Regions from separate parts of the Pseudalkalibacillus nanhaiensis genome, predicted to be linked through region 3. Evidence: riboswitches for the same ligand, from Rfam matches in the RefSeq annotation. Region 3 holds a riboswitch; each other region holds the start of a gene.
What was found. A riboswitch is a leader RNA that binds a small molecule or an ion and turns the genes downstream of it on or off. The one in region 3 is predicted to bind S-adenosylmethionine.
Positions count from the first base shown of each region.

Region 1: linked by a shared signal. The riboswitch ahead of metX (homoserine O-acetyltransferase MetX) and the one ahead of metK (methionine adenosyltransferase) in region 3 are both predicted to bind S-adenosylmethionine.
Region 2: linked by a shared signal. The riboswitch ahead of msrA (peptide-methionine (S)-S-oxide reductase MsrA) and the one ahead of metK (methionine adenosyltransferase) in region 3 are both predicted to bind S-adenosylmethionine.

Region 1 is NZ_CP143541.1:1,150,419-1,161,517, reverse strand. It holds gene V1497_RS06055 (homoserine dehydrogenase) at 1-700, opposite strand, end outside; gene V1497_RS06050 (O-acetylhomoserine aminocarboxypropyltransferase/cysteine synthase family protein) at 813-2,129, opposite strand; gene metX (homoserine O-acetyltransferase MetX) at 2,149-3,210, opposite strand; SAM riboswitch class I at 3,289-3,402, opposite strand; gene V1497_RS06040 (GNAT family N-acetyltransferase) at 4,167-4,730, opposite strand; gene V1497_RS06035 (hypothetical protein) at 4,865-5,932, opposite strand; gene V1497_RS06030 (sigma-70 family RNA polymerase sigma factor) at 5,922-6,467, opposite strand; gene V1497_RS06025 (hypothetical protein) at 6,654-6,908, opposite strand; gene V1497_RS06020 (MGDG synthase family glycosyltransferase) at 7,012-8,142, opposite strand; gene V1497_RS06015 (DedA family protein) at 8,139-8,729, opposite strand; gene V1497_RS06010 (polysaccharide deacetylase family protein) at 8,726-9,460, opposite strand; gene V1497_RS06005 (CotH kinase family protein) at 9,712-10,800, shown strand; gene V1497_RS06000 (DUF2642 domain-containing protein) at 10,895-11,099, opposite strand, start outside.
Region 2 is NZ_CP143541.1:2,952,059-2,963,157, forward strand. It holds gene yunB (sporulation protein YunB) at 1-337, opposite strand, end outside; gene V1497_RS15330 (YunC family protein) at 416-721, opposite strand; gene V1497_RS15335 (bifunctional UDP-sugar hydrolase/5'-nucleotidase) at 788-2,188, opposite strand; gene V1497_RS15340 (DUF72 domain-containing protein) at 2,248-3,099, opposite strand; gene msrA (peptide-methionine (S)-S-oxide reductase MsrA) at 3,407-3,877, opposite strand; SAM riboswitch class I at 3,996-4,117, opposite strand; gene sufB (Fe-S cluster assembly protein SufB) at 4,512-5,909, opposite strand; gene sufU (Fe-S cluster assembly sulfur transfer protein SufU) at 6,015-6,464, opposite strand; gene V1497_RS15360 (cysteine desulfurase) at 6,454-7,674, opposite strand; gene sufD (Fe-S cluster assembly protein SufD) at 7,671-8,990, opposite strand; gene sufC (Fe-S cluster assembly ATPase SufC) at 9,010-9,798, opposite strand; gene V1497_RS15375 (hypothetical protein) at 10,546-10,689, opposite strand; gene V1497_RS15380 (carboxymuconolactone decarboxylase family protein) at 10,940-11,099, opposite strand, start outside.
Region 3 is NZ_CP143541.1:2,778,458-2,789,556, reverse strand. It holds gene V1497_RS14485 (ABC transporter substrate-binding protein) at 1-825, opposite strand, end outside; gene V1497_RS14480 (alpha/beta hydrolase family protein) at 912-1,700, shown strand; gene pckA (phosphoenolpyruvate carboxykinase (ATP)) at 1,756-3,339, opposite strand; SAM riboswitch class I at 3,622-3,711, shown strand; gene metK (methionine adenosyltransferase) at 4,024-5,217, shown strand; gene V1497_RS14465 (glycosyltransferase family 1 protein) at 5,528-6,685, opposite strand; gene V1497_RS14460 (phosphatase PAP2 family protein) at 6,711-7,235, opposite strand; gene V1497_RS14455 (VOC family protein) at 7,414-7,782, shown strand; gene V1497_RS14450 (gamma carbonic anhydrase family protein) at 7,772-8,284, opposite strand; gene V1497_RS14445 (alpha/beta hydrolase) at 8,380-9,189, shown strand; gene V1497_RS14440 (tetraprenyl-beta-curcumene synthase family protein) at 9,194-10,261, shown strand; gene V1497_RS14435 (class I SAM-dependent methyltransferase) at 10,384-10,956, opposite strand; gene V1497_RS14430 (TIGR01212 family radical SAM protein) at 10,953-11,099, opposite strand, start outside.

The DNA of each region.
Region 1 (11,099 bases), 1.6 Mb from region 3:
CCCTTGAGGTTATGTGCCGAATCCCTTTCCGAACGATGGAACGCCAATCAGGTTTTATTCGAAACAGCAATTCAGCCAGAATGATGATTTTAAAAAAAGTATCATGTCCGTCAACGTCGTTGGATGGATTCGCTTCAGCATAACCAGCTGTTTGAGCAGCAGATAAAGCCTCACGAAAAGACCATTCCTTCTGCCGGATCTGACTTAAAATATAATTCGAAGTCCCATTTAAGATCGCTTCAATTTTCGTGATCTGGTTACCTTGGAGTAATTGGTTCAGTGTACCGATGATCGGAATCCCACCAGCAACCGATGCTTCGAAAGATACCGTTACCTGATTTGCAGTAGCCAAAGCCTTCAACTCCGCCCCTTTGTGAGCGAAGAGCTCTTTATTTGCTGTCACGACATGACATCCTTTTTCAAGCACCTGTTTCAAATACGAATAACCAGGTTCCACACCTACAATCGCTTCAATGACCACGTCCAAATCAGGAAATTGGAGGATCCGTTGAATGTCAGACGTGACAAGCACCTTATCTCCTATGGTTCTCTGCTTTTTTTCATCCTGAATAAGAACTGCAACCACTTCAACCTTCCGGCCCAAAATTTCATTCAATCGTTGCTGCTGCGATTGAATGATTTCGTACACCCCACTACCAACCGTTCCGAAACCGAGTAGAGCGACTTTTAAATTCGCCAACGTGTCCCCTCCTTTTACCAAGTAATGAATCCAATGGATACACCGACAATGACCAGTACGAGAAAGCTTCTGAGATCAATAAGTGGAATAGGATCTTTTTCTTGAATGTTCATTAAACGACCTTCGTATTGAAGGATGAAAAGCCTGTTGCCACTTCAATCGCTTGTTCAAGGTCTTCAATTAAATCGGCCACATTTTCAATCCCGACTGATAATCGGACGAGATCTTCGGTGACACCAGATTCTTTCAATTGCTCCGGAGACAGCTGTTGATGCGTCGTACTTGCTGGATGGATGATCAGACTCTTTGCATCACCTACATTTGCGACGTGAGACCAGAGCGACACACTGTTGATGACGGCTGAACCTGCGTCTCTCCCGCCTTTAATCCCAAATACAACAACAGAGCCAGCCCCTTTCGGCAAATACTTTTTGGCAAGGTGATGAGAGGGATGGTCCGTTAGCTCAGGGTACGAGACCCACGAAACCGCAGGGTGATTTTCCAAGTAGGCGATGACTTCTCTTGTATTCGAAACATGCTCCTTGATGCGCACATGCAACGTTTCCAAACCGAGCGCAATTTGAAAGGCGTTATATGGACTGATGGCAGGGCCTGTGTCTCGCAATAGTTGGACACGAGCTTTTACGATAAAAGCTGCTTCTGGCAAGGCTTCAGAATAGACGATACCATGATAGCTATGGTCTGGCTCTGTAAAACCAGGGAATTTCGGTGAATTCCAGTCGAACTTCCCTCCATCAACGATAATGCCCCCTAGAGACGTACCGTTTCCGCCTAGCCATTTGGTGGCAGAATGGATGACAATGTCCGCGCCATGCTCGATCGGTCTAGATAGGTATGGTGTAGCGAACGTGTTGTCGACGATCAATGGGATGCCAGCTTCATGTGCAATATTTGCCACCGCTTCAATATCCAACACATGAAGGCCTGGGTTCCCGATTGTTTCTGCAAATATCGCTTTCGTTTTAGGAGTGATGGCGCTTCTGAAATTTTCAGGATCCTGAGGATCAACAAAGTGTGTTTTGATCCCGTGCTTCGGTAATGTTGTTGCGAACAAATTGTAAGTTCCACCATACAGCGTTGAGGCGGATACAATTTCATCACCCGCTTCAGCAATGTTGAAGATGGCAGTCGAAATTGCGGCCATTCCGCTCGCTAACGCCAACGCACCGATTCCTCCCTCAAGCTGAGCAACCCGCTCTTCAACTGTGGTCACTGTCGGATTATGGATCCGTGAATAAATGTAGCCTTCTTCTTTCAAGGCAAAAAGGTCTGCTGCATGATCCGTATTCTCGAACTTATAAGCGTTGGATTGATAAATCGGCAATGCTCTTGCTCCTGTCACCGGGTCAGCCTTCAAACCACCATGTACACTGATTGTTTCTAAGCGATACTTCTTTTCTTCACTCATTCCATTCACTCCTCAACCGTTATACTTGTTTTTCCTGGACCAATGCATCAAGTTCAGTCAATTTCTCTTTGACAATCCATCCCCACTTCTCAAACTCGACGAGAAAACCGTCATGACCATACTTAGACTCCACTTCGTAATACCCGGCAATCCCACCCTCATGCTGGATCGCAGTTAAGAAGGCCCCCAGCACATCTGGCGGATAGACGAGGTCTCGGGTAAAACCGATGCCGTACACTGGAACCTGATAACCATGAATGACTTGCTCAAGACCTCCTCTTCCCCTTCCGATATCATGTGAATTCATCACGTCTAGTAGCGTCAAATAGCTTTCCTTGTTGAACCGATCGTTCAATTTCGCACCCTGGTAGGTTAAATACGACTCAACCTCAAACGTGTCATGATCTTCTCCATGAGCTTGTTTATTGCGGCCAAAGCGTTCATTGAACAAACAATCCGATCGATAAGTCATCATCCCGATCATCCGGGCAATGCTCAGCCCTTGATCTCCCGCATGCAGGATGGCCTGTTTGGCTATATGATTGAATGCAATCCCGTAATCACTAAACGTCGGTGTCACGGCAATCGGAAACAGGGCTTCTATAAAATCCGGATACATAAGTCCCCATTCAAGCACTTGCATACCACCGAGTGAACCACCAATTACAGCTTTCAATCGATTGAATCCAAGTATCTTCAGACCGACATATTGCGCTTCAACCAGATCCCTGATCGTTAATCGCGGAAAATGAACACCGTATGGCTCCACTTTTTCAGGGTCTATGCCCTGTGGACCTGTCGAACCATTGCAACCTCCTAGTACGTTGAACGTAACAACCTGATAATCGTTCGTATCGATGTAGCCACCTTTCCCAATCAATCCACGCCACCAACCAGGTTCATCCGGAGTTCCAATCGTCCTATGATGGCCAGTCAAAGCATGGCAAACAAGAATAGCCGGAGCATCTGGAGGACCACACCTTTCATAGGCCAACTCCGCTTCGCTCAACGTTTCACCCGATTCCAGAGTGAAGTTTGGTATTGTAACCGTTCCCGTTTTGTAACATGGTTGATGACTCACGATTTCGTCCTCCTTTCTTTTCAAGAACGCAAAAAGCCTCTCTGTAAAGACAGAGAGGCAAAATAAACGAATTTGTCTCTCTCATCTTCCAAAGCGCATTTTACGCTTTGCAGGATTTGGCACCATTTCAAACCTACGTTTGACGGTTGCCGGGCTTCATCGGGCCAGTCCCTCAGCCACTCTTGATAAGAGCTTGCATTTAAATCTTCAGTTTTTAAATTATCTGAATCTTAGCACGGTAAAGTGATGCTGTCAACATCTTTTCTTTTGTTCGGGTTTAGAACGACACAAGCAGAGCGAATCGAGCTCATTTCGGTGCCTGACAGTGTTTCTTTACCCTCAAAATAGGTTTTCCGTGTTTTTAGAACACATAAAACACATTTCTTTACCCTCAAAACGGGTTTTCCGTGTTTTCAGGGCACATAAAACGCATTTCTTTACCCCATAAGCGGGTTTTCCGCATTTTCAGGGCATATAAAACGCATTTCTTTACCCCAAAAGCGGGTTTTCCGCGTTTTCAGGGCACATAAAACGCATTTCTTTACCCTCAAATCGGGTTTTCCGTGTTTTCAGGGCACATAAAACGCATTTCTTTACCCTCAAATCGGGTTTTCCGTGTTTTCAGGGCACATAAAACACATTTCTTTACCCTCAAATCGGATTTTCCGTGTTTTCAGGGCACATAAAACACATTTCTTTACCCTCAAATCGGGTTTTCCGTGTTTTCAGGGCATATAAAACGCATTTCTTTACCCTCAAAACGGTTTTATCATAGCGTTTTTCTACTGTATGTGATCCTCTTACAAATGTGACTACGTTTTACGAGGAGACCTTCGTTTCTTTTTCCCTGAATGACAAAATCGCATTCATGACCTAGCGGATCATCCACAGGCCTAACACATAAACATCAGAAGGTAAAAGAACGTGCTTCATTAGGAAGACTACCTCTGAAAGTATTATTTCGCCTGAAGCGGCTTTGAAGCTTCGACTCTATCAGCGTAACGTAATGTTGTTATGAACCCATCAAGCACTTTATTGCTATATTGGAAGCCTTTATTTTGATAGAATTCTAGCGCTTTGTCATTACCATTCGACACAAAGACGAAATAATCTTCAACATGAGGGAAACCCTTCAGCCATTCCATCGACATGTTAAAAAGGACCGATCCGATTCCTTGCCCGCGATACCCGTCTTCTATGTAAAAGTTGCTCAGGCATCCGACATCATCATTACGGACGGTTGAAAGGTCAAAGAACGTTGCAAACTCGTTATCATAGTTTTCTTTTGGAGCGATGTTGGAATAAACGTAGGCCACGATCTTATCGTCCGCTTTCGCCACCACGGTAAAATTATGTGTTGAGCTTTTTACAGAAGAGAGCATACGTGTATCAAAATTCATATCATCAAACAACTCCGGCCTATAATGGGCAAGGGATTTCTGATACGCCATCAGCTTGTTGCATACTTCCCTGCAGCATTCTACATCTTCATCTTTTACGATCTCATACGTTATTTCCACATTCTTCACTCCTCTTCCTTTATCAATCGTAAGCAGGTTAATTTAAGTATAGAGTTGTGCCATTTTAGAGTAAAGTGTATTGGAAAATAAAAAAGTCAGCGATGGGGCAAGCCCATTGCTGACCTCAACTGGATTCAGTTCCCTTCTTTACTCGTATCGAACCCTCCAGGTTTTTCCCCTTCAACACCATGACCGATCGTACTTTCATTAAAGGTTTCAAACGTCACTTCTTCGCTATCTTCTACATTGATATGAAAGAGTGAGGGATCAACACCTTCGTTCAATCTCACTTCATCTGCTTTCATAAAATAGGCGACTTCACCATTCTCCTTATAGAATTCTGCATCAAGTAGTGCACCCGTTTCTTTAGAGACCGTCATCTTGAAGGGACCAAAAGAGCCATTGTATTCAGGTACGTCTCCTTCGATTTCGTAAACTGGCATACCGAATTTCGTATTTTCCTGATAACTCCAGTGGTCATAGTTATCTAACAACAGTACAAACCATTCGCTGCTTATCACATGGCCACCCATATTGAGATATTGATGTTGAGTAGCTAAATTGTCCTCAGCTGATTTCGTTGTAACCAGCTTCTTTTCAGGGAGTTGCAAAACGACCTGATCATCCTTAAGTAAAGAAATCTGCTTCTCAAGAACTTTTTCATCCTTTGTGATCTCGATACTTGTAAGGTTTTTATTTCGTTCAAAATCCACCTGGAAGTTCACGTTCGTCACAGTTCCATCAGGGTGGGAAGAATACGAATAGGACCCTTGAGCGTTGTCGATATGATCCCAGGAAAAGAACATCTTTTTCACAATCTCGAACTGATCTGGATTCTCTTGGGCAAGTTTTTCACTGTCCGGCGCTGAAAACAGATCATCCTCATTCTTTAACGGATCCCGATGTTCAGCTTCACTGCTTTCTGTTTGAAAGGAAGCAGAAACTTGCTCACCCGTTTGGCTCGCATTAAAGAAACCGATCTGATCAGCTGAATAATACAATGCACCGAAAACCAATGCACATGAAACCATACCACTCAATACGAGATTAAATTTACGTTTGTAGTTTGGTATCGAGAAGCGATCTTCCTCCCTCCCTTTTATCGATTGGAATACTTGCTCCTTATGTTTTTCGTCAAAACGGATTTCCTTCAAGTTGGAACGATTCATTTTTTCTTTTAGATTTTTCAATTTATCTTCCATACCGTTCTCCTCCGTCCAGCATTTTTTTCAACTGCAACCTTCCACGATACAATCTTGATTTGACTGTATTTTGATTGAGCTTTAACAGTTGCGCTACTTCTTCAGTACTTAACTCCTCGTAGTAATGGAGGATGATCACTTCACGAAGCTTGACCGGCAAGGCCAATACTTTTTCTGAAATCATCCTGCTTTCTTCGTCGACAACGATTTCAATTTCTGTTGATCGGTGAGGGCGTAGCCACTTTGGACTGATTATGTCCGTAAAAAACAAATTTCGATAAGACCAGCTTTTCAATGCATCCTTACACGTATTCACGGTAATCCGATACAGCCATGTCCGATAAGAGGATTCTTCCCGGAATGTATCCAGCTTTTCATAGCATTTAATGAAAACATCCTGGGCAATATCTTCAGCCATTTGCTTTTGCTTCGTATATGTATAGGCGAGTCGAACAATTGAATCCCCATACTCATCCATCAGCCAGTTCAACCGATCTTCACGCGACATGAATTCGGAAGGTTTCTTCTTGATCATCCAGCCCCTCCTCTCTTTGATTTAGTGATTAGACGACGAACGGTCACAAGCGGTTTTGTTTTTTATCATTTTTCTTCTATAAAAAAAAAACTGTAAACGAGTACCGCTTACAGTTCAGTCCATTTTTTCGCAAAAATATCCTAATCCAGTTTTTCCAAAACTCTAGCGTTCACATGAAATAACGTGCTACTTGTTGTCTTCCGTTTTCTGACTCCAAATTTCATACCAGAACATACTTATACCGACGCACATGAGTGAAACGCTTAAGATATAAGGGAACCATCCCGTTATTTCACTTAGTATGAATCCAAACCGTCCTGGCGCATCCCATGCTCCTATATTTGGCGAAATGGTTGCGATGGCATGGTGCATGATGCCGAACAATATAATCCCTGATATAAATGACACACTTGCTATAATCTTAAAACTCACTTTGTCCAACAAAATCCCCCTCAACTTCTTACTCTTTTTTCTATATTTTAACATTATCTAGCAATAAAAAGCATCCGAACTTTTCGGATGCTTCTCTCAATCTATTAATCTATTATCCAGGTTGAACGCTCAACATCGCCGGAGAATCGATGAGTTTCACAATTTCGCGCTTCGGACAGCTCTCTGTGGATGCCAGATACTCGTCCATCCGTTGAAAAATCTGTTTCCTTCGCCATTCATTCTCAAGCACCCCTGAAATCGTCGTTTCACACTCGCCTTCTTCGATTGGAATAATGAGCTGCTTTTCACTTAAGCCTTTTAAATTATATTGCTCCTGACCAGGCAGAGCCGAGTGTACGAAAATCAGCAGCCTCTTTTTCAGCGCTTCACTGATTGTGATTCCTCCAGGCTTTGTGATGATAGCATCCGCTTGTTCGTAGAGGTGGTTCATTTCCGCCCTGCTCTCAATATACGGACGTGGTTCAATATGTGGCACATTCCACGATTTAAGTTCATTGAACAGCTTATCATTCTTTCCGCAAAGCACTGTGTATCGGTACTTGGAATCAGACTTGATTGATTCCAGGTACTCGATCATATTCCCGACACCGCTGCTCCCGCCAGCTACAAGGATGTGTTTCTTTGGTGATAAATGACGTGCTGTATAGGACACGATATCCTCACTGGTCGGTATTCCTGTAACCGCAATTTGGTCCTCCGCTACTTGATGGTTGTCCATCAATTCTTTCTTCATCATTTCATCATTGACCAGATGAAGATCGATCTGTTCTTTACCCCAGATCCCATTGATAAAGAAATCGGTATACACATTGACCGTCGGGATGTCGATTCGTTGTTGACGTTTCAACCGGCTGATGATGGCAGAAGGAAAACAATGGGTACAAACAATCAAATCAGGGTTTTCTTTACGGATCAATTCCAGCATTTTCGACTCGAAGCCGAGTAATTGGACGTAATCCACTTTGAACGGGACCTGTTGTCCCTTCGTCTCATACATGAAATGCTTATATACCCAATGATAGGTTTTCGGGAGAGAGCTGATCCACTTCAAATACATCGTCCCGATTGTTCTTTCTAAAGATACATTCCAATAACTTAGAAAATCGACTTTCTTACATTCGATTTCTTCTTCTGAATTCTGGATTGAATCAATCAACGCATCGGCCACTTGATGATGACCGGATGGCATTTGGAAAAGGGGTAGGAAAAGTATTTTCTTCATGCTTTGCTCCCTCCTTTCACTCTCCATTTTTTTATTAAGAAGATTCCTGCAAATGCAAGAAGTGCAAGCACACTCAACCATGGTATCCAGTGCATCGGCAACCGATCACCGATCCAGAACCCGACCATGATGTAACAAATCGTCCACAGCAAGCTCCCTATCAGGCTTAGAATCGTATAAATACCAACAGGATAGCTGCTCGTTCCAGCAACATAAGGTGCGATTTGGCGGAGTCCTGGAATGAACAGGCTGAATAGGAGTGTCGTTTTCCCGTATCGATGGAACTTATCACTGACCTTCTCCCATAGCTCTGGTGTGATTTTGATATACCGGCCATACCGCTGTAAAAAAGGCACGCCCAAATAACGTCCGATCGCATATGAGACGGCAAGACCAAGTACGGTGCCGGCGAAAGCACTGAACAAGGTCCAGCTTAGCATCAAGTGCAGCTGAGCTGCCAGCATGCCGATCAGAACCATGAAGGTTTCTTCAGGCGCAGGAATGCCAACGATCCCACAGAACAGCGTCAACAAAATAATCCAATATCCATATGTGTGAATCGCATGTAATACGTTCTCAAAATTCATAATATCCTCTTCTGTTCCATAGCTGATTTTTCCTGAAGGTGTGCATCAAGATTGACACACTCGTATCCTATGCTCAATGCCTCTGGAATGAAGCGGCTTAATGCCTTGATCGTTGTATCGGGAGCGTCGGAATCAGCTTTCGGATTTGCCCCATCATCATGCAGCAGGAAAATCGCTCCTTCTTCAAGTCCATCCATCATCTTGGATTTCAACTTTTCATGATCCTGTTTCTTCCAATCCTGAAAGATGGACGACCAAAGCACGATATCATAGTCTTTCGCAAACATATACGTAAAGATGTTCAAGCGGCCGAAAGGGGGCCGATAAAAACGTGGCTTCACACCAGATACCCGTTCAATGACCCTTGTAGAATCCAGAATTTCCTGTCTGGTGGCAAATGGGCTTAAGAACCAGCTATCCGTATGCGTATAATGGTGGATTCCAATCGTGTGCCCTTCATTCACCATACGTCGTACCAATTCTGGATACTTTTCAGCTTTTTGAGCTACGACAAAAAAGGTCGCTTTACAGTTGTATTGTTTTAAAAGATCCAATAACACCGGTGTGTAAGTTGGGTTCGGTCCGTCATCAAATGTCAACGCTACTGACCTTCGGTGGGGACCTCTCTTTATCAAACCAATGGATTTCGTCCGGAAAAGGACCGTCGGCACGATTCCATAGAAAAGAAATAGGATGAAGCCTACCAAGGCAGTCCAAATCAAGATCTCCATTATTTTTTCACCTACATACTAAAAAATAAACGCTTTTATTAGGATAACACACGCATATTAAATGATTGTTGAGAAAGCATCAACCTACCTGATTCTACCAAACCCGACGCATTTCGGGAAGAGTTGACCATATGCTCTATGTATAGACGTTGATTTCCAAGAAAAGTTCTCGATCATGTGCAAATCCCCATACACTCTTTCTTCTATTACATATAGTGTTACAAGGTAAATTTAACGTAAAGGAAGATTGGATGAGTAACCAAAGAGATATACCCTCTTATAAAATTGAATTGGATCCAAGTGACTTGAAAAAGATGAAGAAGGATATATGGTCGGAGGACCCTGTTGAGGCCACGCTAACCGTCGGCAATAATTGTTATGACATCGGTTTTCTTTTTCGTGGAGCTCATATCCGTAAAGTGAAAAAGAAATCCTACCAGTTCATTTTTCCATCCGTCACATCCGGTATCAAAGAGTTGCATATCAACTCCGAATACATTGATAAATCCTTAATCCGTAACAAACTCTCACTCGATTTCTTTTCAACCCTCGGTGTGCTCTCACCAAAATCAAATCACGTGTTGATAACAATCAATGACGATTTCCAAGGTGTCTATCTTCAGCTCGAAAGCGTTGATCGTTATTTCCTGAAAACGAGGAACCTGCCGAAGGGACCGATTTTCTATGCTGAAAACGATAACGCAAATTTCTCACTCATCAGTCCAATAAGAGAAGGATTGAAAAAGCGATTTGAATCAGGTTACAGCTGCAAGGAAGGAACATCAGATGATCGTGCAATCTTGGCGGATTTGATTTATCAGATCAATACCATTCCACCTGATGAATTCGAATCGGCAATCCAGAATTATGTCAATGTTGATAAATATTTACGCTGGCTTGCAGGAGTCGTCTGTACCCAAAATTATGACGGATTCATCCATAATTACGCGCTGTATCGAAGGAGCGACAATGGACTCTTTGAAATCATCCCCTGGGATTATGATGCAACATGGGGACGTGATATCCATGGAGACGAAATGGAATACGACTATATTCCGATTGAAGGCTATAATACATTGACGGGAAGAATCTTGGATATCTCCTCTTTCCGTGAACAGTATCATGATTTGATGGCTGGAATACTGGACAAAGAATTTACACCGGAATATCAAGAACAGAAAATCAAGAAGCTATACCAAAAAATCGCCCCTTATGTAGAAGAGGATCCCTATTTACACAATTCCATTGATCAGTTTTATGAGGAACCTGATGTCATCCTTTCGTATATTAAAAGCAGAAACCGATATCTACGAGGTCATCTCTCAGATCTTCTCCCGTAATGACTATGTATTTGAAAAAGGTTGTCCCATGTGTATTGTCCTCCCCGTCTCCGGATCATCTGGCCAATATTTACGGGCAACCTTTACTATTGAATCATGGAAACTGAACGGATTTGATATGCTGTAAATTCGTATAAATCGTCTTATTCCGGGCAATGACGATCTCGACATACCCATTCTGAACGTTCACGAGCTTTCCGACTTTGTTCGGATGCTTACCTAAATCGAAGACAGCGACTTTTCCGATGTGACGCTTGCATTGTTCTTCGAAAGTGCGTGACGCAGGTATGGCAGAAGGG
Region 2 (11,099 bases), 170 kb from region 3:
ATTGGACATTTGCTGTAGCCAAGGACTGGATTTCGTTGACGACCTTTGGGTCCGTACTCACTGAAGCTACCCGTTGATCGCGATCATATCTGATGACGACGAGCCCTTTCGTTTTCCCTGAATCAACGATCCTGTTCTTGATGGCACTTTGGATAGCAAGCTGAGCAATGTCCTCGGTTTCTGTTTCAGCAATTTTCATAAGAGCTGGTTGGATTCCACGATCGACAAGCCACAATGCTTGAGCCGTGAGGAGTATGAAAATAATGAAAGAAATGATGAATACATATTGAAAAGGAAGCGGTCCTCTCCCTCGGGGACGTCTTCGTATCCGCCACATTAAAATACCCCCTATCTATTGCTATATGTATGCAATGAATGGGGGTTGTATCGCTATTTATTTTACAGGCAACCATTCTCATTGAGCCATTTTGAGAAGAGCTTCCCGTCCTGTCGTCCCTTTCGTGATTCCGATCGCTTCTGCCTCCAGTGTAACGGATTCCAGAGGGGCTTCTAATAATTGATCAAGCGTACGGACGCCTACTGCTCGGCCAGCGATTATTTTACGCTCTGCCAATTTTTCATTCAAAAGAGCTACATCAAGCGCTCCGCACATGATATACCCTTTATCATTACTGATTGACATGAAATTCGTCTTCGGTAAAGCCACGGTCACCCCGGTAAATAAATGCCCATCGATTTCGATAGGTGTCACCGTAATCATCTTCTTCACGCTCCTTTACTCTACTATGAATATGTTATAGCAGAAAAAAGCGTGTTGGCGCTTTGCCTATCTTTCAAGGGTTTTTAGCTTCCATGCAAGAACGTCCCGGATCATTTCAGGTAGAAAATATTCTTTCTTTTCCGCATATGCGACGGATGGCAACAGGCGGCCGAACGTGAACATGTCTACGGTACCGACCGTATAAATCCGCTCTTGCTCAAGCGGCTCCCCGTTTATGAAAATCCTTCGCACATGGTATTCGCCGTCTTCCAGCAAGCGCCCTTCGGTTTCCACACCATCGAAAATCATCTGGCCGATGACCTTTCCACGGAACCCAAGCCCTTTAATCTCAAGATTGACAAGCTCCTTCGTCATCGCTTGATGGATCATTTCTTTCAAGTACTCTCCTTTTAAAAGGAGCTTACAAGGATTTATTGGGTGAGGACATACGCGATGAAGATCTCCCTTCGTCACTGGTCCAGCGTTTAAAGGCTCTAAGAGGAGGCCGGCATTAATCATACCTATTTCGGTGTTACACCATTCCCGAATTGCTTCCGAAAGTAAGGATGTAAATGAGGATTTCTTAAACCACTCTAAGTCGAGGGGCTCTTCAAGAACGGTTACGACTTCTTGTAACTGATGTCGAGCAGCTTCCTTTAATTGATGGAGGTGCCGTTCGCTTTCTTCATCAGGTATCTGATTCCGGATGTCGATTACTTTCGCATTCACATGGTGGATTTTCTTTTCATCCTCCTTCCAATCAATTTCCATATGTCCGACGTAAAAACCAAATTTTCCGGCTTGCCCGATCGTGATGCCTTTCGATGATCGGATCCCATCGGGTAAGACATGATGCGTATGTGAACCGAGGATGATATCCAGCTCATCCACCTCTTCAGCAAGCTGTTTGTCCGCTTCAAGACCGAGGTGAGACAAGAGAATAAGGATATCAACCTGATCCCGGATTATTTCCGCAAACTCTTTAATCGTATCGTAAGGATCAAGAACGTCCCAATCCAACAGTTCATAATAAGCCTTGAAAGGAGCCGTTGCAGCAATGACTCCTATTTTCAAACCGTTTGGTAGCGTATGAATGTCATATGGCTTAGCCCAGTGCGGACGTTCACCGAATTTATCCTTCAGATTCCCGAGCACCACTTGGAAATTTGCATCCTTATATAGAGCATCCAGCTGAGCTTTTGAAAAAGTGATTCCTTCATTATTTCCGATCGTTGCGTTCAAAAATCCGGCCTCATTCATGAGCTGAACATTCCCCTGGCCTTCCGTCCCTTCTGTCAAAGGATGGACGCGATCCGCATGATCTCCAATATCAAATCGGATGACATGCTCACCGTTTTGATTATGGATCTGTTGCCGTTCCTTCAGAAAGCTCATGATTTTCGGCCACTGTTCGAGGTGGCTATGTAAGTCATTTGTATGATACAGATGGAGCTTTACGTTGCTCAATGTATCATCTCCTTTGATGGTTCTTTAAAGTATTTTTGACGTAAAGATGTAAGACTCATTTAGAAGAGATCAAGCTGTCTCGGAGCAAGTCCTTCATAATCAATGCCTAATAGCTCAATCATCTGTTTTGCATTGTCAGCTGCATCTCCACCTGAATTATTGTTGAAAAGGACCGTTAAATCATGCCCCGGTTTATGGAGGTTGAGAAGCTTTTCCTTCCATTCTATGAGTTCATCTTCAGAATAACGATAAAGATATCGAACATCTCGCCAATCCTGGTTGTTTCTGCCTTTCTTTTGCCAGCCGTGCACATTTCGACCATGGAATCGGATCAATGTTTTTTCCGGGTGAGTAGGTTCAAGTACTGTTGGAACAGACCCTGTACCAGCTTGTGGTTCATCACAAATACTATGGATCCAGCCCTCTTCCTTCATGAATTCAAGTGTCCGATCTTTGAAGGATGGGTGGAACCAGGACTGATGACGGAATTCCAAGGCAACTGGAATATCGCCCATCTTTTCCTTGGCGTCCCTTAAATGTTCAACATTTTCACGGTTGCAGTCAAACCAGGGAGGATATTGGAACAGCACCATCTTCAGTTTCCCAGCATCCTGAAGAGGTTTAATAGACGTTTTGAAAAGCTCGAACATTTCTTCAGGCCTCTCAAACGGAATGTCCCCTCTCGTATGCCCTGTCATTCCTTGATACGCCTTCACAACAAAAGAAAAACGCTCAGGAGTATCCTTCACCCACTTCTGATAATTCTTAACCGGTTGAATAGCATAAAAGGACGAATCGACCTCTACAGTCGGAAAGAAGCTGCTATATGTTTTCAGTTTATCTGTCGCTCTGATATCAGGTGGGTATAGCGAGTCGTGATCGCCCCAACCCGTCACTCCGATCTCAATCATACACACGTACCTCTCATATTTTAATTCGTTACTTTTATTTTGAGTTGTCCACACAAAAAGTGCAAGTATTTGAATGGTAAGAGGGTCTTTCAATAGCAATATAAAAAGAGCTCTTATTGATTAAGAGCTCTTTCTCACCCTAAGTTACCGAACGCAGCCATGCTTAGGGATATCAAGATGACGATTCCTGTTGCAAGAATCAGGTATTGAATACGTAACATACTTTCCCTAGCCCTTCGTGTTCATATTTACTATATACACGATTCGGCCAGCTGAACCTCTGCGTAAGGGTCATTTATAAAATTCATTAGATTCCACAAGCGGCAGAACCATTCTTTTGAAAATACTTCTGATGATATTCCTCTGCTTCATAGAAATTAGAAGCTGGATTTACTTCTGTCACGATCGGAAGCTTGTAAACTTCTGCTTCGACCAGCGATTTGATTTTCGCTTCCGCTTCGCATTTCTGAGCTTCATCCGTGTAAAAGATCACCGAACGATATTGATGGCCAATATCGATCCCTTGACGATTCACAGTTGTAGGGTCATGGATCTCAAACAGTTTGTTCAGTAATTCTCGATAGGTGATGATGTTAGGGGCGAATTCGATCTTAATCACTTCCGCATGTCCCGTGCCTCCAGCTTTTACTTGTTCATAAGTCGGGTTTTCTACAAGTCCGCCAGAATACCCTACTCGCGTAGAGATCACTCCTTCAATTTGTTCAAAAAATGCTTCCACTCCCCAAAAGCATCCTGCACCAAATAGCGCTGTTGCCATTACTCATCTTTCCTTTCAAAATAACGAAACTTCTATCGAGAGTTTATTGGTTCGTACCCAAAATAAGAACCCTTTTCTTATCCAGTAAGAAAAGGGTTCGTTAGTATCATAAACGATCCTCTCATCTTCTAGGATAGTTGACTATCCTACAGGAATTGGCACCGTTCTCCTCAATCACAAGATTGATTCGATGGTTGCCGGGCATCAAAGGGCCAGTCCCTCCGCCTCTCTGGATAAGAAGTTTTCATTATTCATTTGAATTTGATTTAATTAGAATCTTACTACGTTTCGATAACGTTGTAAAGGATTTTTTCTCGTAAAATTATAGCGTTAAATTAGCTTGTTTCAGTAGTACATTTATTTTATGAACAGAGGTGGTTATGTGTGATTTTTCTAAGTAGAATTTCCACAAAAAATATATTCGTCCCTCATTTAACTTTTTTCTAAATTTTGGGGACGTTAAAGCCTCTTTAAGATCCATCATTTTCCGCTTTTCTCAATTTCGAGGACGTTAGAACCTCTTTAACGTCCTCCATTATACTTTTTTCTCAATTTAGGGGACCTAATGTAAACTCTCCTCCTCTTACATATAAAAAAACCCTGGCATTATCCATGCCAGGGCTTATCAACATTGTTATCCGATTGAGCCTTCCATTTCGAACTTGATCAGTCGGTTCATTTCGACTGCGTATTCCATTGGAAGTTCTTTTGTGAATGGCTCGATGAAGCCCATTACGATCATTTCTGTTGCTTCTTCTTCAGAAATTCCACGGCTCATGAGATAGAAGAGCTGCTCTTCCGATACCTTCGAAACCTTCGCCTCGTGCTCAAGGGAAATGTTTTCGTTCAGGATCTCATTGTATGGAATCGTGTCAGAAGTCGACTCGTTATCCATGATCAGCGTATCACACTCAACGTTCGAGCGAGCACCTTGTGCTTTGCGTCCGAAGTGTACGATACCGCGGTATGTTACTTTACCGCCGCCTTTGGAAATGGACTTCGATACGATCGTGGATGACGTATTCGGAGCCAAGTGAATCATTTTCGCACCAGCATCCTGGTGTTGACCTTTACCAGCGAGTGCGATGGACAACGTCAGACCACGTGCACCTTCACCTTTCAAGATGACTGCAGGGTATTTCATTGTCAGCTTGGAACCAATGTTACCATCGATCCATTCCATCGTTGCGTTCTCTTCAGCTACAGCACGCTTTGTAACAAGGTTGAATACGTTGTTTGCCCAGTTTTGGATCGTTGTGTAACGGCAATATGCGTTTTTCTTAACAACAATCTCAACGACTGCACTGTGAAGTGAGTTCGTTGTATAAACCGGTGCCGTACAACCTTCAACATAGTGTACAGATGAATCTTCGTCTGCAATGATCAATGTACGCTCGAATTGACCCATGTTTTCAGAGTTGATTCGGAAGTACGCTTGAAGTGGTGTCTCACATTTTACACCTTTAGGTACGTAAATGAAGGATCCACCAGACCATACTGCAGAGTTCAATGCTGAGAACTTGTTATCAGATGGAGGAATCGTTTTACCGAAATGCTCTCTGAAAAGATCTTCGTTCTCTTTAAGAGCTGTATCCGTATCTTTAAAGATGATTCCCATGTTTTCAAGGTCTTCTTGCATGTTGTGGTATACGACCTCAGATTCATACTGAGCGGATACACCAGCAAGATATTTCTGCTCTGCTTCAGGGATACCGAGCTTATCAAACGTACGCTTGATTTCTTCAGGTACCTCATCCCATGAGCGCTCAGACTTCTCAGACGGTTTTACATAGTAAGTGATGTCATCGAAGTTCAATTCTTTCAAGTCTCCGCCCCATTGAGGCATTGGCATTTTATAGAACTGTTCAAGTGATTTCAAACGGAAATCGAGCATCCATTGTGGCTCGTCTTTCATACGTGAAATTTCACGAACGATTTCTTCCGTCAATCCGCGCTTGGATCTAAAGATCGAAACGTCTTTGTCTTTAAAACCATATTTATATTCGCCGATCTCTGGCATTTTCTTAGCCATCGTTCAATCCCTCCTTAAAGGATACATACATCCAGAGCCAGTTGTGTACGTTGTGTCTATACCTCTATTGTAAGGGGCATAGGAACAAATAACAACCAGAGTTCCTTATTCCTCTTCGTTCTCTTTCTGTTCAACACTCTTCTCCAGTGCCTTCCATGCAAGAGTTGCACATTTGATACGTGCAGGGAATTTCGATACGCCTTGAAGAGCTTCCAGATCGCCAAGATCCAAGTCGCCTTCATCATAATCGTTTCCGAGCATCATCTCAGAGAAGATTTTTGAAATTTCAAGTGCTTCGTCAACCGGAAGTCCTTTGATGGTTTCTGTCATCATCGATGCAGAAGCGAGGCTGATGGAACAGCCTTCCCCTTCAAACTTCGCATCCTTGATTTTTCCGTCCTCCACTTGCATGGATACTTGGATCCGGTCTCCACATGTCGGGTTGTTCAAGTTGAACGTCAGAGCGCCATCATCTTCAAGCTCCCCTCGGTTACGAGGGTTCTTATAATGGTCCATGATGACCTGACGATATAGCTGATCTAGATTAGAAGACATGACCAAAATACTCCTTTGTTGTCTTTAGTCCATCGACCAGAGCGTCTACATCTTCTTTCGTATTATAAAGATAAAAGCTAGCTCTAGCAGTCGCTGTAACATCAAGCCATTTCATTAATGGTTGGGCACAGTGATGTCCTGCACGTACGGCAATCCCTTCCGCATCAAGTACGGTCGCAACATCGTGTGGATGGACATCATCAATGTTGAATGTAACCAGCCCTGCACGATTCTTCGGCCCGTATATTTTCAAGCCTTCAACAGCTGACATACGTTCCATCGCATAGGTGACCAGTTCATGCTCCATCTTCTCGATTTCAGTGCGGCCAACCTGTTCCAAGAAATCGATGGCAGCACCCATGCCGATTGCACCTGCAATGATAGGCGTACCTCCTTCAAACTTCCAAGGAAGGTCCTTCCACGTCGATTCATACAAGCCGACGAAGTCAATCATCTCACCGCCGAATTCGACTGGTTCCATTTTTTCAAGAAGCTTCTTTTTGCCATAAAGTGCACCGATTCCAGTCGGTCCGCACATTTTATGAGCAGAAAAGACGTAGAAATCACAATCAAGTTCACGTACATCCACAGCCATATGAGGAGCAGCCTGTGCTCCGTCAACAACCATGACAGCACCGTTGCGGTGAGCGATTTCTGTGATCTCTTTGATTGGATTAATCGTACCTAGAACATTTGATACGTGCATGATCGATACAATTTTAGTATGTTCTGTAATTGTGTTTTCAACATCTTTTAAATCAATTGTTCCATCCTCTTGAAGAGGAATGTACTTTAATGTCGCACCTTTTTCCTTTGCAAGCTGCTGCCAAGGAATGATGTTACTATGGTGCTCCATCGGCGTGATGACGATTTCGTCACCCTCACCGACATTAGCACGACCATAACTTCCAGCAATCGTGTTGAGCCCTGTGGTCGTTCCTCTTACAAAAATCACTTCTTCCGTAGAGGAAGCATTGATGAACCGTCGGACTTTCTCACGAGCGCCTTCATAACTGTCTGTCGCACGAGTCCCTAACGTATGAACACCACGGTGTACGTTAGAGTTGTCATTTCTGTAATAGTGCTCGAGGGTTTCAATGACCGAAATCGGCTTTTGTGAAGTTGCTGCACTGTCCAGATAGACAAGCGGTTTCCCATTCACTTCTTGGTTGAGGATTGGGAATTGTTTGCGAAGCTCATTCGCAATCATTTGTTGACTTTCCCTTCGATCACTTCTGTCAACATCTTCTTCACACCCTCGATTGGAAGTTCGTTTACGACTGGTGCAAGGAATCCATGGATGACTAGACGTTCTGCTTCTTGTCTAGAGATCCCTCTACTCATAAGGTAGAACATTTGGATTGGATCCATGCGTCCGACTGAAGCTGCGTGTCCAGCTGTTACATCGTCTTCGTCGATCAGTAGGATTGGATTCGCATCTCCACGCGCTTTGTCACTGAGCATCAATACGCGTTCAGTTTGTTCACTGTTCGCTTTTGTTGCACCGTGTTCAATTTTCGCAATACCGTTGAAGATGGAGCTTGCATTTTCCTTCATAACCGCATGGGCAAGAAGTTGCGCATCCGATTGTTTACCCCATTGGTTTACACGGATGACGAAGTTCTGCTTCTGGTCACCACGGCCGACAGAAACGGTCTTCGTATCAGCAGCAGATCCGTCACCAACAAGGTTTGTCGTGTTATCTGAAATGGTGTTTCCATCGTTCATCTGACCGAGCGCCCATTCGATTTTTCCATCACGCTCGACATGTCCACGACGGTTCACATACGTCGTCATGCCTTTTGCGAAGTTATCGACAGCACCGAACTGTACGCGTGCATTCGGGCCAGCGTAAACTTCTGCAACGATGTTTGCTACTGAAGCTTGATCATCGCTATGAGAAAGGTAGTTTTCTACATACGTAACGGAACTGTTATCTTCTGCTACAACCAGTACGTGGTTGAACAGAGATGCTTCTCCATCTTCCTGTACGAAAACAGATTGAAGTGGTACATCAACTTCAACGTTTTTTGGTACGTATACGAAAACTCCGCCATTCAATAGAGCAGCGTGTAGTGCAGTCAAACGGTGCTCATCGATTTTCACAGCTTGATTCATGAAGAATTTCTTCACAAGATCGCCATGCTCTTGTACAGCTGTCGCGATATCTGTGAAAATGACACCCTTATCTTTCAAATCTTGAGAAAGCTGTTGGAAAGCAGGAGTCGAGTTACGTTGTACGATGAAGTTATCTGTACGGTCCTCTTTCCCGATCAAATTCAAAATATATTCAGGAAGGTCATCCACTTTTTCAACTTTAGATGCTTTTACAACATGCTGAAATTGAGTGAAGTTCCAGTTGTCGATCTTCGTTTTCTCCGGCTTCGGCATCGGTAGGCTTTCAGCCAGTTCCAATCCACGAAGACGAAGTTCCGTTAACCATTCTGGTTCATTTCTTTGTTTCGAAAAGTCACTTACGTATGATTGATCGAAGGCAATCTTCGTTTCGTTCGTTTCCACTGACATATAAATCCTCCTTCAAAGCCTATGCTTGTTCTGCGCTCACAGTTTCGTCTTCAATTCCGAGTTCTTCTTTAATCCAGTCGTAACCTTCTTCTTCTAGGCGTTGAGCAAGCTCAGGTCCGCCAGATTTCACGATACGACCTTGCATCATAACGTGTACTTTATCTGGTGTGATGTAGTTCAATAGACGTTGATAGTGCGTGATGATCAAGCAACCAAAATCAGGGCTGCGCATGTCATTGACACCTTTGGAAACGACTTTCAATGCGTCAATATCTAGACCAGAGTCGATCTCGTCAAGAATTGCGATCTTCGGCTCAAGCATCAACAATTGAAGAATTTCATTACGCTTCTTCTCACCGCCAGAGAAACCTTCGTTCAGGTAACGTTGAGAGAATGATTCATCCATGTCGAGAAGCTCCATCTTGCTGTCCATTTTACGGATGAACTTCATTAGTGAAATTTCATTTCCTTCTTCACGGCGTGCATTAATAGAAGAACGTAGGAAGTCTGCGTTCGTTACACCGCTGATTTCACTTGGATATTGCATTGCTAGGAATAGACCCGCTTTCGCACGCTCGTCTACTTCCATTTCAAGCAGATCCTCACCGTCGAACGTCACTTTTCCTTCTGTGATTTCGTACTTAGGGTGGCCCATCAATGCAGAAGCAAGTGTAGATTTACCTGTTCCGTTTGGTCCCATTACTGCGTGGATTTCTCCACCGTTTATTTCAAGGTCAAGACCTTTGATAATTTCTTTTCCTTCAATGGAAACATGTAGATTTTCGATCTTAATGTTTGGTGCAGTCATGACTTAACCCTCCAATTTCGTATTTCAAATCAATTTACTCCATTTAACATTGTAACGAAAAACAACACAAAAATGAAATAATCCTGATTCTTTTTCTTTATTATCATTCTAATTTTAAAACAAATCAAATCAATTCTCAACAAGACACTCGGAAATATGGGCATAAATAACTCGCTAATTGAGAATGAATGCGACTTATTGAAAGCGACAAGCCTATTAACACGGCTTTTAAGAAGGGAGAAGAGTAATGTGGGATGAAGGACATCTCTGCTGTTTTCTGGGGTCGTTTTGTCCTTCATTCCTTGGATGAAGGACATTTCCGCTGTTTTCTTGGGTCGTTTTGTCCTTCATTCCCTGGATGAAGGACATTTCCGCTGCTCGCTTAGTCTGATTTGTTCTTCATCGCCCTTATGAAGATCTTTTCTGCTTCTTTTCGCCCTGTTTTGATCTTCATCACCCTTATGAAGATCTTTTCCTCTGCTTTTCACCCTAGTTTTGATCTTCATCTCTCTTATGAAGATCTTTTTCCCCGCTTTCTCACCCAGTTTTGATCTTCATCGCTCTTATGAAGATCTTTTCTGCGACTTTTCAGCTTCGTTTTGATCTTCAACACTTGCTTTATGTACAGTCTTGCATTAATAGGATCCAGAAACTCCCTCCTTCAAAATAAAAGGACCTTATCTATTGTGCGATAAGGTCCAAAATATATTAGCTCAATTTCCAGTTTTTCTATGCTGTAGTTGTGAATTATGACTTATTGACTTTTCCCGTAAATTCGTTGAGCATTTGCAAGCTTTGCTTATACTCACGATCTCTTTTACGTTCAATTTCCATACGTTTCTCCAGGCTACGTTCGTATTGCGCATAACCTATACCGTGTGATTGGTGCATGGCTTTCTCCATTTCACCTGTATGGTTTGTGTCAATGTGATGGATAATGAATCAATCCTTTCAAGATTTCATAATTTTTATTCACTACAGTTAATACCCTACCAGTTGATTGTTAAAACACCAAATTCCATATATGTTGATAATTAAGGGTGTGACTCTCTCACACCCCGCCGGACCATATTAGGGGGACGGTTATTATATATCCCCCGAATACATCCCATTTTCTTGCTATTCTATCTATATCGACGGATTAATGTTTCATCTGACTTAAATCGGAAATCGCTTCTTGGACAAGCGTCACTGATTGACTCATTGCTGCCCCGCCTCCAAAGGCAGCACAAACACCGACAGATTCAAGGATTTCTTCTTCTGTACATCCTTGATCAAGGCATCCTTTTGTATGGTAGATG
Region 3 (11,099 bases):
ATCAAGCGGGGTATCATCAAAATAAGGCTTGATAACTTGAGCGATTTCCTTAGCGGAGTGAGTATCAACCCATTGCTGCGCTTTGTATAGAGCACGGGTGAATCGTTCGATGACATCGTTATTTTCATCCATGTAGCTCTGTTTGGCCATATAGGTGGTATACGGAATCTTACCGGATTCTTTACCGAACGATGCAACGATATGACCAATGCCTTCTTTTTCAAATATGCTGGCAGTCGGTTCAAACAATTGTACATAATCCCCTGTGCCGGATGCGAAGGAGTTCGCAATATTTGCGAATTCGATATTCTGGATAAGGTTCAAATCCTTATGAGGATCGATCCCGTGCTTTTTCAGGCCATATTCACCTGCCATTTGAGGCATGCCGCCCTTCCGTTGGCCAAGGAAGGTACTTCCCTTCAGCTGATCCCAAGAAAAAGTATCCGGCTTTTCACGCGCGACAAGGAATGTACCGTCTGTTTGAGTGAGCTGGGCAAAATTGATAACAGGGTCTGTCGTTCCTTGAGCATAGACATAAATGGTCGTCTCTGAACCGACAAGGGCGATATCCGCTCCATCCGATAACAGCGTGGTCATCGTCTTATCTCCGCCCCAGGTCGTGGTCAACTCCAGGTCGATCCCCTCTTCTTTAAAAAAGCCTTTCTCAATCGCCACATATTGTGGTGCATAAAAGATGGATCGAGTAACCTCTGCAACTCGCACTTTATCATTTGAGGAGCTGTTTGAGCAGCCTGCTGCCAGTAATGTGAATGCAAGTATGAAGGAAGCAGCTCCAGCGATATGACGTTTTATTTTCTTGAACATTCCTATCCCTCCACAAACTTAGATGGGATAGTGTATGATTGATGCTTATAATGTGTGTTCGCCTAGAAATACTGTGAGGTGTGTCTATGTTTGAGTCGAATCGGATCGAGGATGTGCAACGTTTTCCGTCACCACATCCTGGAATAAAATTATATGTAATCACGTATAAAAGCCAGGATTTTCTTGTGAAGGGTTTACTGGCTCAACCTGTTTCAGAAGAAGCTCTACCAGGACTTTTGTATCTCAGAGGAGGGATCAAGCAGGTTGGGAAGGTGAGGATAGCGCGGATCATCCAATTTGCCTCCCAGGGCTTTGTCGTCTTCGCCCCTCATTACAGGGGGAATGAGGGAGGGGAAGGGCAGGAGGATTTTTGCGGCGAGGATCGGCATGATGCTTTTTCGGCACTGCGTATTTTGGATGATCTTCCTTTCGTGGATTCATCCTCTTTACATGTATTCGGTTTTTCGAGGGGAGGCGCAATGGCGCTTTTCACCGCGGGATATTACCCTGACATTATCCGTTCAGTTGTCGTATGGGGCGGTGTTTCGGATATGAAGCTTACGTATGAGGAACGGAAAGGACTACGAAAAATGTTGAAGCGGGTTGTCGGAGGGTCCGTTTACAAGTATCCAGATCGATATGAATGGCGTACACCACTTAGCGAAGTGCCACGATTTGAAGCTCCGGTTCTGATCATTCATGGCATCTATGATGAAAATGTGTCCTTTGAACACGCGCGTTTGCTGGAAAGGAAGCTGTACGAGCATGATAAACGGTATGAAACCTGGTACATCGAAGACGACCATCATTTCACCCCTGAAAAGAAGCTTCAAGTAACCCGGGATCTGTGCAGCTGGATGAAAAAACAACGATAAATGGAGCATGACAAAAAGAAGCGACCCAAATTTGGGTCGCTTCTTGCATTTTCGATTATACGAGTGGTCCAGCCTTTTTGATTTCTTCGCTAACATTCGGGAACTTGTTGAAGTTTTCTTTGAACTTCAATGCGAGTTCTTTCGCTTTTTCGTCATAAGCATTCTGATCTGTCCATGTTTTTCTCGGTTGAAGGACTTCACCAGGGACACCCGGACAACGAGTCGGAATATGCAATCCGAAGAATGGATCCTTCACCGTTTCCGTAGAGCGTAGCTCCCCTTCAAGAGCAGCCTGGACCATTGCACGCGTGTAGGATAAATTCATACGTTTACCCACACCATACTCACCGCCAGACCAGCCAGTGTTCACGAGATAAACGTCGACATCATGCTGGGCGATCTTTTCACCAAGCATTTTTGCATAACGTTCAGCATGCAGCGGAAGGAATGGTGAACCGAAGCATGTTGAGAATGTTGCCTGCGGGCTTGTGACGCCTCGCTCCGTACCTGCAAGCTTACTTGTATATCCAGATAGGAAGTGGTACATTGCTTGTTCCTTCGTAAGTTTGCTGATTGGAGGAAGGACACCGAAAGCATCTGCAGTCAAGAAAATAATCGTGTTCGGGTTTCCTGCCACACTCGGCATGATTACATTTGGAATCGCATCAATCGGATAAGCGGCACGGGTATTCTCCGTCAAAGTCGTATTATCATAATCAACGACTCTCGTTTCTTCATCTGATACGACGTTCTCGAGAACAGTGCCGAATTTGATTGCATTCCAGATTTGTGGTTCTTTTTCTTTAGAGAGGTTGATGCACTTAGCATAGCAGCCGCCTTCAATGTTGAAGACACCGTTGTTTGCCCAACCGTGTTCGTCGTCACCGATCAGACGTCGGTTAGGATCAGCAGAAAGTGTCGTTTTACCTGTTCCGCTTAAACCGAAGAATAAAGCCACATCGCCTTCTTGCCCGACATTAGCTGAACAGTGCATGGATAGGATGTCTTTTTCAGGCAGGATGTAGTTCATGACTGAAAAGATTGACTTCTTGATTTCTCCAGCATATTCTGTACCACCGATCAAGACGACACGCTTTTCGAATGAGATGATGATGAAGGTTTCTGAGTTTGTTCCATCAACAGCCGGATCAGCCTGGAATCCTGGTGCAGAAATGACCTGGAATTCTGGTGTGAAGCCATTTAAATCGCTTTCATTTGGGCGTATGAAAAGCTGTCTGGCAAAAAGGTTGTGCCAAGCGTATTCGTTGATGACTTGTAAAGGAAGCTGGTATGCCTTATCTGCTCCCGCAAATCCTTCAAATACGAAAGTCTCATCCTTTTTTGTTAAGTATTCGATCACTTTTTTATATAAATTATTGAATTTCTCTTCTTCAATCGGTTGATTGACAGATCCCCAGTCAATCTTATCTTTTACTGAAGGTTCCATGACGATATATTTGTCTTTCGGGGAACGTCCTGTATATTTTCCTGTCTCAACTTGGAGAGCACCAGTTGAGGATAGGACACCTTCTCCACGAAAGATCGCTTTTTCGACCAATGTTGGTGTAGGTAAGTTCTTATGAGTTGTAGATTTACTTATAAGTTCATCAGTTAAAGATGTAAATTGTGCCGTATTCATGTAAACCCATCCTTTTCAAGATAATATTTAATAATTCCAAGACATCCATTATCGTCTGAATTAGTATAACATATTTATTTTAATAATGTATACTATTTTTCCTTATTTGTGACAAACGAAACATGAAGTCAAATGAAATAGGCGGCCATAGAGGATTTTCTTAAAAGTATTCGGAATTTTCATATTTAATAAGGAAAAAGAATAATCATCTGAAGGGTGTTTGTATGTTCAAATTCGTTGACATAGCAGGTGTACTGCGATATGATATTGCGAGAACGGCTACTCTTATTCCGAGTAGGTGGAGGGACAGGCCCAATGAAACCCAGCAACCGACACCAATAGGTGAAAAGGTGCTAACCTGAAAAATAAGAGGGTGAAAGGTTTACAACGAACCACCTTTCCTCTAAAAAGGGAAAGGTTTTTTTTTCGCAATCAACGAAAATTCGAATACTTTCATCAGTATTAGTGCAACGTAATCCCGGAATGGTAAGAACGAGGGGTGTTTAACCATCCTCGCCGATTGATGAACGTTCTGTCCAAAGTGGACTTTAAACAACTCAAGATATGAGTTCATCCTTCATCCGAATTATAAAATCTTGGGTTTTTATTGCACTTTTCCGTACGGAATGAGTACCGTATCAATTATCAGCGATATTTTTCGTGTATCGCCGAGGAGGTTCCGTAATGTCAAAAAGCAGACGTCTATTTACTTCTGAGTCCGTTACAGAAGGCCATCCGGATAAAATCTGTGACCAGATTTCGGATGCGATCTTGGACGAAATTCTATCAAGTGACCCGAATGCCCGGGTTGCGTGTGAAACATCTGTCAACACAGGTCTTGTCCTTGTTGCAGGTGAAATTACCACTTCTACTTACGTCGATATTCCGAAGATCGTTCGTGAAACGGTAAAAGGAATCGGATATACGCGGGCGAAGTACGGCTTCGACTATGAAACTTGTGCGGTCTTGACATCCATTGATGAACAGTCTGCTGATATCGCACAAGGTGTCAACCAAGCACTCGAAGCTCGTGAAGGAACAATCTCTGATGAAGAGATTGAAGCAATCGGTGCTGGTGACCAAGGGTTGATGTTCGGATTTGCTTGTAACGAAACATCTGAACTCATGCCGTTACCAATTTCTTTATCCCATAAGTTGAGTCGTCGTCTGACTGAGGTACGTAAGAACGAAGTCGTACCATACCTTCGTCCTGACGGAAAGACACAGGTCACTGTTGAATATGATGAAGATGATAAGCCTGTCCGTGTAGATACGGTTGTCATTTCAACTCAACACCATCCAGAAGTGACACTTGAGCAAATCAAACGTGATTTGAAAGAGCATGTTATCAATCCAGTCGTTCCGGCTGAATTGATTGATGAAGATACAAAATACTTCATCAACCCGACTGGCCGTTTCGTTATCGGTGGACCACAAGGGGATGCAGGACTGACTGGACGTAAGATCATCGTTGACACGTACGGCGGATATGCACGTCACGGCGGTGGAGCATTCTCAGGTAAGGATCCGACGAAAGTGGACCGTTCTGCTGCGTATGCTGCTCGTTATGTCGCGAAGAATATCGTAGCTGCTGGTCTTGCTGAGAAGTGTGAAGTTCAATTGGCTTATGCAATCGGTGTAGCTCAGCCTGTATCCATTTCAATCGATACATTCGAGACTGGTACTGTAGCGGAAGCAAGACTTGTTGAGCTTGTTCGAGAGAACTTTGATCTCCGCCCAGCAGGTATTATCAAGATGCTAGATCTACGTCGTCCAATCTACAAGCAGACAGCTGCTTATGGACATTTCGGACGTACAGATATCGACCTTCCATGGGAGCGTACGGACAAAGCAGAAATACTGAAGAACAACGCATAAATGAATGAAATGGCTGTCACCTGAAGGTGGCAGCCATTTTTTTTATTAATGGCTGTTCAAAATCAACAACATTCTTAATGCTAAGGCGAATAATTGTCAGTTTAAGACGTTTTTTTTATTGAATGGCCTTGTTTTTAGGAGAAAACGTGATAAAAACGAGCATTAATTGCCTTGATGAATGTTAGGAAGAGGGTGTACGCGTGATTATCTACAAAAATTTCAAATTTCCTACGAAAATTTGAAATTATCTACGAAAATAAAAAATTATCTACAAAAAACAGAAATTATCTACAAAAACGAATTCATCCACTTATGATGCCGAATGAATTCTCTTTTTGCGTTCAGCGATCTCCATATACTCCTTCGTCAACTTTGCAAAAATGGTATTCCATGATTGACTTAGAGCATATTCACGAGACATCTTCCCAAATCGTTTCAAGATTTTCGGATGCTTCAATAGAAATAAGATTCGATCAATGAAGGCTTGAGAGCGGCCGGGGGTCACGAGATATCCATTCGTGCCATCCTGGATGATGGTTCGCACGCCACCGGAATCTGCACCGATGACAGGGGTACCACAAGCCATGGATTCCAATACGACGTTCCCAAACGTTTCTGTAGGGGAAGGGAAGATGAATAGATCAGATGCACGATAAGCCTGTGAAAGTTCCTCCCCTCTCAAATATCCTGTAAATCGTACATTTGAATAGGAGTGTAACGTTTCCTTCATGACTTCTTCACTCGGTCCCTCGCCGACGATCATCCAACTCACCTGATCCTGCCATTCCTTAGGAAAGGTTCGAATGATGTTGATGAACGTTTCGATGTCTTTCTCAGGCGCTAATCTGCCTACGTAAGTTAGCAAGAGATGAGTCCCCGGAATGTTGTATTTCTTTTTGAATTCATCCGAACAACGACCAGGGTGATAGAGTGCTGTATCGACACCTCGCCCCCAAATCGAAAGCTTGTCGAACCCTTTTTTGGTCAGATGATCAAGTGTGTCATGAGAGGGGACATAAGTCTGATCGAAATTGGAATGGAACCAGTGCAAGTATTTCCATAACCAGTTCGTCGCCCATTGTAAGTGATAATACGAAAGGTAATGATCGAAATTGGTGTGATAGGAAGCAACCATAGGCACGCCATATTTTTTACCGTGATTCATTCCAAAAAGCCCAGTAGAAAACGGAGTAGCGACATGGATTAAATCAGGCTGAAACGCCAACAGTTCTTGGGTAACGCCGCGGTTGTAAGGAAGTGCGACACGGCATTCCTTGTATAAGAGGAAGCGCATGCTTGGCAACGAATGTGTCTGAGAGGCATAAAGGTCCTCAGTGGTACCGGATTTTGGAACGATCACTTTACAGTCAATCCCTTGTCGTTCCCAATAGCTGACCAATCGATGTAACGTGTTAGCAACGCCATTGACTTGCGGGTAATACGTATCAGAAAAGAGTGCGATTTTCATTGTATTTATCCCCCCTGAACATGATTCATAGAATGGAAGAGACGAGCAGCCCACTTCCAATACCTAAAAGCATGCCTGCAAACACATCAGATGGATAATGCAGACCGAGATAGATTCTGGAGATTGCGACAGACAGAGATAACGGGATGAAAAGGACAGCAAAAAGTGGATTCCATAGGACAAGAGGTGTAACGACCGAAAAGATTGCTGTCGTATGGCCAGAAGGAAATGAATGATCCTTCAACAGCTTTGAAATCGTGATCGTATTCGGAAGTACCTGATATGGTCGTTTACGTGGATAGAGCTTTTTACTCACCTGTACTGGGAGGTGGCTGATGGCAAGCGCAAGTAAGCATTGGAAGCCGATCATCCTTAATTCTCCATCGTTCAAGCTCATCAAAAGCAAGCACATCACGATCGATCCTGTTGCACCTCCGGCATGCGTCACTGTCATGAAGTATTTACCGAAGAAGGTATGCTGACACTTATTGTTCACCCAATGAAAAAGTGAGCATTCCCGTTCGTGAAGCCATCCGATTACTCTAGACAACCTGTTTCCCCCTTTGAATCGTGATTTAACAAAATCATAACGTTGAACTATTAGGGGAATGTCAAAACAATGTAAAATCTTTATGGAGATTGGTGGAGTATGGAAATTACACATTTGAAAATAGGGATGATAAAATGTTGAAAGCGGGCATATAGGTACAGAGAAGGAGGGATGCATTGTGTATGAGCAAATTCACCATGTATCATTAGAAGTGAGAAAGCTGAAGAGGGCAAGAGCTTTTTACGAAAAAGTCCTACAATTCGAGATCAGTCCTGAAAGGCCGGACTTCGAGTTTGATGGCATTTGGTATTCGCTAGGAGGAACACAGCTCCACTTGATTGTGAATAAATCTCTATCTGAAGAAGAGAAACCGACATTGAATAGTAGAAGCTCTCATTTTGCAGTCCGGGTCCGATCGATTGATGACCTGATTGAACGACTTGAACGAGCAGGTTGTACATATTTAGATAAACCAGCCAGTAAAACCGGCTGGCATCAAGTTTTTGTACAGGATCCAGATGGAAATATCATAGAATTCAACGCTTAAGCGATTTATAATATTGACCACGTTCTACATATTCAGTACGGATGCGCTCCATCTCTTGTAAATCCTGGTCATTCAATTCCCGCACTACTTTTGCAGGACGTCCGAAAGCAACAGTGTTAGGGGGGATTTTTTTACCAGGGGGTACAAGGCTTCCTGCGCCGATGAAGGCACCTTCTCCGATTTCGGCACCATCAAGGATGAGTGAGCCCATACCGATCAAAGCCTTTTTTTTGATGGTACAGCTATGTAATGTAACCTGGTGTCCGACCGTTACATCATCCTCAATGATCAGGGGTACATTCGGACTTTGGTGGAGCATCGATAGATCCTGGATATTGACGCGCTTGCCGATAAAAGTCGGGGCTACGTCGCCACGGATTACCGTATTGAACCAGACAGATGATTGGGCGTCAATTTTCACATCGCCAGATATCATTACGCCATCCGCAACGTACACGGAAGGGTCAATATCAGGCTCTGAACCTTTATAAGGGTAGATCAAAGGTATCAACCTCTTTCATTAGGGAATAGATATATCTTGTATGAAATCATTAGCAGTTTAGCAAATTATTTGAAAGATTGAAAGGGGGATCTGCGATGTGGATATGGGAAGCGAAAGAAGATGCAAAAGCAATCATCGTCATGGTCCATGGGGCAGGCGAACATCACGGAAGATATGAATGGCTTTGTTCCCAATGGGTATCCAAAGGATTTCATGTTGTTATGGGGGATTTGCCAGGTCAAGGATTAACGAGAAGGAATAGAGGCCATATTCATTCCTTTGACGAATATATAGAAACCATTGAATCTTGGGTGGATGCGGCAAAAGCTTTCGATCTGCCGATTTACTTGTTTGGCCATAGCATGGGTGGATTGGCGGTCATTCGGGCTGTTACTGAAAAGGATATGCCGCTTGCAGCTGTCCTATTATCCTCTCCTGCTTTAGGTATCGTTGAAAAACCACCTGTACTGCTGGATTCGGTATCTAGAGTAATTAACAAAATCTATCCGAGTCTCCGTTTACGTTCAAGTCGAGGTGGTCCGCCGAAAGGGACGAGATCAGAAGACGTATTGAAGCGCGATGCTGAAGATGCATTGCTGGTTAGGAAGGTGTCGATCCGCTGGTACCGTGAGCTGATGAATGCGATGAAACAAGCATTCCAATCCGTGCACCGTTTTCCTGACATTCCTCTATTAGTCGTGCAGGGTGGAAATGATCTGATTGTCGATAAACAGGAAGTGCGTGAATGGTTCAACAGCTTGGATATAATGGAGAAAGCTTATAAGGAATGGCCGGCATTATATCATGAAGTGCTCAATGATCCAGAAAGAGAGCTCGTTTTCGAATATATTCATCAGTATGTCGAATTGAATCTTGTGATCAGACAAAACAGTCATAAGGAGTGAGAATATGACCGTCCCATCTCAACCTTGGTCGTTAATGAAAAAAATTTATAAACAGGTTCTCCCATATGTCCATGAGGAATTGAATTTCTGGAAAAAGAGGGCTGAGCATATTCCGAATGATGAACTTAGGACACAAGCCTTAGAAAGTATAGGGTCGAAAACGTTCCATTGTGAGGGAGGCGGAATTTATTCGTTATTAGCAGCGGATGCAGAGTGGAGAGGTGAAGTCATCCGCTTCATCGTTGCTTATCAGACGATCAGCGATTATTTGGACAACCTATGTGATCGTAGTACATCATTGGACCCGGAGGATTTTGCGCTATTACACCGGTCGATGGAACATGCTCTGACACCTGGTGCTTCTCTTGAGAATTACTATGCTCTTCGAGAAGATCAGAATGATGGCGGATATCTCCATGACCTTGTCCAGGTGTGTCAGCAGGCTTTATCAAAGCTTCCGAGTTATGAGCAGATTGCAAATGCATTGATTGAGCTAGAGGAGCACTACAGTAACCTGCAAATACATAAACATGTCGTCCATGATGAACGTGTTCCCCGATTGCAGCAATGGCATAAGGATAATGAAGCACAGCTCCCTCCGATGAGCTGGTATGAATTTTCTGCGTGTGCGGGTTCAACGATCGGCATTTTCTGCCTCGTTTCCTATGCGACGAATGAGGACATTTCACCAGATTTAGTAAGGAATATAAAAGACGGGTACTTCCCATGGATTCAAGGCCTTCACATCATGATGGATTATCTGATCGATCAAGAAGAGGACAAGGCGGGAGGAGATCTCAACTTCTGTTTCTATTATGAAACGAAAGAAGAAATGATGAATCGCCTTCTTCACTTTTTTAATAAAGCGGATGAAGCAGCAAAAGCTTTGCCACATTCCAGATTTCATTCGTTGATAACGAGAGGGTTGCTCGGAATGTATTCAACGGATACAAAGGTGAAAAATCAACCAGTTGTACAAAGTGTATTCAAAAAGCTGATGCGTGCGGGTGGATTCCCAGCATACTACTTCTACTGGAACAGCTACGTTTATCGTAAAGTAAAAACATCTTGAGAGGATGGACGACCGTCCCCCGACGGAAAAAACCTTCCTCCAGGGGTTAAAAACAGCGCAAGAGAGAAGAAGAAAAGTCCTTCATCAACATGATGAAGGACAAATTTTTATGCTTATTCCGTTTACCTTTTTTCTATGGCGATGAGGAACGGAGGATTGTTTTTCTGATTGAGAAATTGATATTGCAGGACGTGGGCTTTCGTTTGATCGAGCTCGTGTAAATAGGTCATGAGTGCCTCTTTCTCTTCGTTACCACCTTCATGGCCGTAATAGACGACGAGGACAATCAATCCACCTGGCTTTAAAATGTCTAGCAATCCTTCAATCGCGTTTAAAGTGGAGTCAGGCTTGGTAATGACTTCTTTATCGCTTCCCGGTAGGTAACCGAGGTTGAATACCGCAGCATGGATTTGACCGTGCTTTTCTTGAGGCACAACCTGCTTGATGTCTGCATGACTTCTCAAATGGATTTCCGCGCGATCCGCCATCCCTTCATCCTTCAACCGTTCAAGCGTCTTCTCAATGGCCTGTTCTTGGATGTCAAAGCCGTAGACACGACCGTTTTCACCAACCAATTTTGCTAAAAACAATGTGTCATGCCCGTTTCCGACAGTTGCATCGACTGCAACACCACCAGGCTCTATAACCTTTTCCAGTAACTCTTTCGCATAGGGCAATACTCGGCTTAGATTCATGGAGCTGTCACCTCAGTAGGCTGATAAAATTTCCCTTGAAAGCTGCCGCGGCTTTCAAGCTCAGCTTCAATCGAATTCAATACATTCCATTTGTTTAAGCTCCACATTGGTCCGATCATCAACTCAGCTGGACCGTCGCCAGT